2 regions of the Viridibacillus sp. NPDC096237 genome follow, and region 1 is predicted to be linked to the other one. Evidence: riboswitches for the same ligand, from Rfam matches in the RefSeq annotation. Region 1 holds a riboswitch; the other holds the start of a gene.
What was found. A riboswitch is a leader RNA that binds a small molecule or an ion and turns the genes downstream of it on or off. The one in region 1 is predicted to bind S-adenosylmethionine.
Positions count from the first base shown of each region.

Region 1 (3,237 bases):
TTATGCACAAAACAAGATTATTGAACATTTTGAGTATTTTTAAAATTAAAGTTATTTTAATGCAACGCTAGTGAATTATTATAGAAATAAAAAAAGCCATGAGCGACGCTCATGGCTTTTAGTTAAGAGATTTGTTCTTTTAAGAAAGTAACTAAATCCAAATGATTGGCTGGTGTAACACCGTGTCCGTCTGGATAACTCTTAAAAGTGACAGCTGCACCTAGTGACTCAAAGAATTCCTTACTTTCAACGCCCCACTGATGTGGTAGAACATAGTCATATTCCCCGTGTGAGATAAAAATCGGCAGATGTTCTACTGATTGTTTATGATATTCGTTTTTCACGAAATCAGGAACATAACCGCTTAAAGCGACAACAGCTGTTAATTTGTTACCTAAAACAAATGCTAATGATTGTGCTAAAATTGCTCCTTGGCTAAAGCCCATTAATACAATTTTTTCTAAATCAATATTATAAATAAACGATGCTTCTTCTATAAATTCTCGAATAAAATGAGCGACTTTATCAAATACTGGACGTTCTGGTGCTCCTATGTCCTGAATCGTAAAGAAGGCATAACCAGGTTTATGTGTAATAGGACCACGTAAACTAAAGATATGACAATTATCTTCGAAATCTGCTACTAAGCCAGGTAAGTCTTGCTCATTACTTCCCATTCCATGTAATAAAAAAATGGCTGGGTATTTTTTAGTTGAATCCATATTTTTTGGTTCTGTATGAATAAATGTAAAAGGTGAGTTCATTTATTGTCTTCCTTTCGAGATAAATTACATTTATCATAGCATAAAGTATGCTTTGAAAGTGCATACCTTAAGATTTTAAAAGAAAATGGTCTTTACATACAAAAGAAGATGGGGTTATCTAATAAATCCGATTTCGACTCATTGTCGCTCCATTTTAAAAACCAAGAATGTTGATTTAACAGCATTCTTGGTTTTTTATTTACTTCATTTTGGATGATTTAGCCCTTTTGAGACAGCCCCATCTATTTTATTATTCCCACTCAAATGGTGTTTCCTGATAAACATAATAGTTCAGCCAGTTAGAGAACAATAAATGCGTATGGGAACGCCAAGTATTTATTGGCAGCTTTGTAGGGTCATCATTAGGGAAATAGTTTTTTGGAACCTCTATATCCAAACCTTTTGCAACGTCACGTGAATATTCATCTGCCAATGTATGAGCATCGTATTCTAAATGCCCAGTAATCATGATGTGTTTTTCATCTTCTGACATCACAATAAATACTCCAGCATCATCAGAAGCTGACAGTAGTTTTAGCTTTGGATGGGATTCAACTTTTTCGATAGATATAGAAGTATTTCGTGAATGTGGTGCAGTAAAAATATCATTAAAGCCACGAACAAGCTTCACAGTTGGATCTGTGATTGTATGATCATAAATACCTGAGCATTTCTTAGCAAGAGGGAATTTACCAATATCATAGTGATGATAAAGTGCAGCTTGGGCACCCCAACAAATATGTAATACAGATGTAACATTTGTTTTTGTCCAATCCATAATACTAACGATTTCTTCCCAAAAATCAACATCTTGAAATTCCATTAGTTCAATTGGTGCACCCGTTATAATCATGCCGTCAAAGCGACGGTGTTTAACATGTTCAAAAGTCGTATAAAATGATTCTAAATGCGTTTCACTAACATTTTTTGAAACATACGTCGCTGTATTTAAAAATGTTACATTTACTTGTAGAGGTGTATTACCTAATAGACGTAACAATTGAAGCTCTGTCTTCTCTTTTTCTGGCATTAAATTCAAAATCAATATATTTAAAGGACGAATATTTTGGCTTTTTGAACGCTCCTCTTCCATTATGAAGATTTTTTCCTCTTTTAGTAATTCCGTTGCCGGAAGGTTTTTCGGAATATTAATTGGCATAGCGACTTCTCTTCCTTTCCCTCATGTCTGTTATGTATTCTCATATTAAAAGCCCTCATTCTATGGATAAGAATGAGGGCTAACTTAATACGCTCGTTTCTTATCTTCCAAGACAAATGTCTTGTAGGACTTAGCACCTTTCTGATTGAATCAGAGGTTGCTGAAGCTTCACAGGGCCTTATCCCTCGGCTTCTCTTGATAAGAATATTTATTTACCTTAATCCTACCATCAAATTGTCAGATAAGCAAATATTTCTGCCAATTTAATGATAGGAAATAAGCCCTTATAGATTTCCTATAGGGCTTAGCAGTAAATATTTTAAATCCTATTATTTAAGTATGTTTAATATAGCATAGACGATATTCTATTTTTATACAACAACTACAAGTCAGTTAAGTATACCAACTGACCTTCTCTTATATTCCCGACTTTATAACCATTTGGATTATTTCTTTGCCATCTCCATGCATCTCGACACATATCTTCTAACGTTTTTTCTGCAGCCCAATTCAGTTGTTGCTTTGCTTTTGTAGCATCAGCATAGCTAATTGCAACATCACCTTTACGCCGATCGCTTATTAGATATGGTATTGGTATACCTGATACATATTCGAATGTTTTTACAACTTGTAAAACGCTATACCCCTCACCAGTTCCTAGATTAAATACTCTCCAACCATACTTTTCTTTTAAACTTTCCAATGCCTTTACATGACCCTTTGCCAAGTCTACTACATGAATATAATCACGTATCCCCGTTCCATCAAGCGTCGAATAATCATTTCCGTAAATATCCAAAAAAGGTAATTTACCTGTTGCAACTTGGGTAATATATGGCATCAAATTATTTGGAATTGTGAAAGGATCTTCTCCTATCATGCCACTTTCATGTGCTCCAATTGGATTAAAATATCGTAATAAAACGATTGAAAAAGAATGATTAGATTGTGCAAATTCATATAAGAATTTTTCTACAGCTAACTTTGTTGTACCGTAGGGGTTTTCTGTTTTTAAAGTTGCGGTTTCAGGGATTGGACATTGTTCAGGAGTGCCATAAACAGTTGCTGATGAACTGAAAACTAGTTGATGTACTTTGTACTTATTCATCAGACTGACTAGTTGGATCGTGCATACTAAATTTTGCAGGTAGTATTTGATTGGGTCGTTGAGGGATTCTAAAACTGATTTGGAACCAGCTAAATGGATGACACTATCAATTGAATAATTTTGAAATACCTTTTCAAATTCTTCTTGGTTGCAAATATCTATGGGAAGAAATATTATTTTTTTCTTTGTAATGGCTTCTAAACGAT
Region 1 covers NZ_JBNNTI010000050.1:21,751-24,987, reverse strand. Annotated here, with positions in the region: gene ACQKMD_RS19145 (alpha/beta hydrolase) at 123-764, opposite strand; gene metA (homoserine O-acetyltransferase MetA) at 1,015-1,923, opposite strand; SAM riboswitch class I at 2,021-2,128, opposite strand; gene galE (UDP-glucose 4-epimerase GalE) at 2,306-3,237, opposite strand, start outside.

Region 2 (3,237 bases), on a different contig from region 1:
CAGTATTTAGATGCAAGTGGTTTACCGCTGAAGAAATTTTTTAATACTTCAGGAATAAAATATAGAGAGTTACAATTGAAAGATCGTCTTGCTGATATGTCGGAAGATGAGCAATTAGAATTGCTTGCTTCAGATGGTATGTTAATTAAGCGTCCGATTGTTACAGACGGTAAAAAAGTAACGTTAGGTTTTAAAGAATCAGACTTTGAAGAGACGTGGAAATAACACAGACATATGCTTGTTTTTACACTGGAAATATGTCAAACTTAAAGTGAATGTAATTACATATTTGGAGGGGTATTCATGAGCACACCAAAAGACTTACGCTATTCTGAAGAACATGAATGGGTAAAAACTGAAGACGGAAAAGTACGTATCGGTATTACACATTTCGCACAATCAGAACTAGGCGATATCGTTTTCGTTGAACTTCCACAAGTTGGAGATGAATTAGTAGCAGACGAGCCATTCGGCAGTGTAGAATCTGTAAAAACTGTATCTGAACTTTACGCACCGATTTCCGGTAAAGTAGTTGAAATTAACGAAGACCTAGAAGAGAGCCCAGAGTTCGTTAACGAATCTCCATATGAAAAAGCATGGATGGTTGTTGTTGAACCAGCAGATAACGCTCAAATTGATGCATTATTAACTGCTGAACAATACGAAGCAATTATCGAAGAATAAGATTCAAAAACGCCGTGCATTTGCTCGGCGTTTTTTTAAACTTAGTAAGCGGCAAAAAGTATTTGTTAGGAGGGTATATATGACTTTTAACAAGCTGATTATCGTAGAAGGGCGCCAAGATAAGTTGAAAATTGCGCCAATACTAGCAGAGGATATTCCGATAATATGTACGAATGGAACAGTTAGTGCAAGTCGATTAGAAGAGATCTTGGCACTCTATGATGATTACGAGATGTATGCATTTTTTGATGCTGACTCATCGGGTGATAAACTCCGTGCTCTTTTTAAGAGAGAGTTCCCAAATGCTCGTTATTTATACACCTCCTCTACTTATAAACAAGTAGAAGCTACTCCAAGAAGACATTTAGCTAGAATATTATTAGCTGCAAATTTTAAAGTTCATAAAGAATATCTTATAGTATAGGAATGACAAACATGGAAGAATGGTCACGTGAACAATGGGAAGAGATGATGAAAACCTCCTCTCTTGCGGCTTTTTATTTGTATACACCATTATGTGGTACATGTGCAGTTGCGTCGAAAATGATGGATGTTGTAAAGCATGTCGTAAGTGATATCCCGATTGGTAAAGCGAACTTAAATTATATACAAGATGTAGCATTTGATTATGAAATAGAAAGTGTCCCTTGCTTAATTATTTCAGAAAATGGTAAAATCCGCGATAAAATCTACGCATTTCAATCAGTACCTTATTTATTTGAGAAATTACAATTAAATGATTGACGTTAAAGTAATAGCGTGATAAAGTAGCAATCATAACTAATTAAATATTGTCGTTACTCTTATTTAGAGAGGTGGAGGGAAGTGCCCGATGAAGCCCGGCAACCGTCATATTTATATGGCACGGTGCCAAATCACACAAAGTATTTACTTTGGAAGATGAGAGAACGGTTTTACGTATATAGTATTGCGTTGAACCCTTCTGTTAATCTGCAGAAGGGTTTTTTAAATTTCAAAAAGATGCCATTAGAAAGTGCATACTTTTTAGTTTTAAAATAAAGGTGGTATGACAGTGATTAAGTTAGAAAATGTAATGAAAAAATATAAAACCGCTAACGGAGAGTTAACTGCTGTCAAAGATGTGAATTTATCTGTTGAAAACGGAGAAATATTCGGCATTATTGGATACAGTGGAGCGGGCAAGAGTACGCTCATTCGTTTATTAAATGGTTTGGAGCAACCGACATCCGGTAAAGTTGTTGTAAATGGCCAGGAAGTTTCATCGATTAAAGGAATTGCGTTACGTAATGCACGTCAAAAAATCAGTATGATCTTCCAACATTTCAATTTACTTTGGTCACGCACTGTAGAAGAAAATATAGCATTTCCATTAGAAATTGCAGGTTTATCTAAAGCTGAGAGTCAAAAGAAGGTATTAGAGCTTATTGAATTAGTTGGTTTAAAAGGAAGAGAGAAAGCATATCCTTCTCAACTATCAGGTGGTCAAAAGCAACGTGTTGGTATTGCAAGAGCATTAGCTAATAATCCAGAAGTATTGCTTTGTGATGAAGCGACTTCAGCGCTTGATCCTGAAACAACGGATTCAATTTTAGATTTACTAGTAGATATCAATGAAAAATTGGGTTTAACAATTGTGCTTATCACACATGAGATGCATGTAATTCGTAAAATTTGTCATCGTGTGGCTGTGATGGAAGCAGGACAAGTCGTAGAAAACGGTGATGTTCTAGAAGTATTCCAATCACCACAAGCAGATGTTACAAAACGCTTTGTATCTCAAATTACTGACACAAACGAGCGTAAAGAATCAATTGGACAAATTATTGAAAACTACCCATCAGGAACACTTGTGAAATTAACTTTTGTAGGCTCTTCAACTGGCCAGCCAGTTATTTCACATTTAAGTCGTGAACTTAATCTGGACTTGAATATTGTCCATGGGAATATTTCGCAAACGAAGAGTGGTCCATATGGTACGCTCATCGTACAGCTAGATGGTAATAAGGATAATGTACAAAAAGCAGTGACATATATGAATGAACATGGAGTAAAAACGGAGGTGATCGAAAATGCTTAATGATCTCTTTCCGAATGTAGATTGGGTGAAAATGTGGGAAGCAACAATAGAAACACTATATATGACAAGTGTTGCTACAGTTTTCACATTCGTAATTGGTTTAGCTTTAGGTATTTTGCTGTTTTTGACAAGCCCTCAACAATTATGGGCAAATAAATTAGTCAGTTGGTTAACAGGTTCGCTTGTGAATATTTTCCGCTCGATTCCTTTCATTATTTTAGTAATTTTATTAATTCCATTTACGAAGCTTTTACTAGGCTCAATTCGTGGTCCAAATGCAGCTTTACCGGCATTAATCATTGGAGCAGCTCCATTTTATGCGCGTATGGTTTTAATAGCGTTGAAAGAAATTGATAAAGGTGTCATTGAAGCGGCACGTTCAATGGGTGCAAAGACGTCTACAATTATCGGTAAGGTACTAATACCAGAATCTTTACCAGCTTTAGTTTCGGGTATTACTGTAACTGCTATTGCGCTTGTTGGTTACACAGCAA
Region 2 covers NZ_JBNNTI010000011.1:62,046-65,282, reverse strand. Annotated here, with positions in the region: gene ACQKMD_RS08830 (arsenate reductase family protein) at 1-225, shown strand, start outside; gene gcvH (glycine cleavage system protein GcvH) at 304-684, shown strand; gene ACQKMD_RS08820 (hypothetical protein) at 764-1,108, shown strand; gene ACQKMD_RS08815 (thioredoxin family protein) at 1,120-1,428, shown strand; SAM riboswitch class I at 1,485-1,591, shown strand; gene ACQKMD_RS08810 (methionine ABC transporter ATP-binding protein) at 1,718-2,743, shown strand; gene ACQKMD_RS08805 (methionine ABC transporter permease) at 2,736-3,237, shown strand, end outside.
Region 2: it holds a riboswitch for S-adenosylmethionine, as region 1 does, so the genes downstream of both, ACQKMD_RS08810 (methionine ABC transporter ATP-binding protein) here and metA (homoserine O-acetyltransferase MetA) in region 1, are expected to answer to the same signal.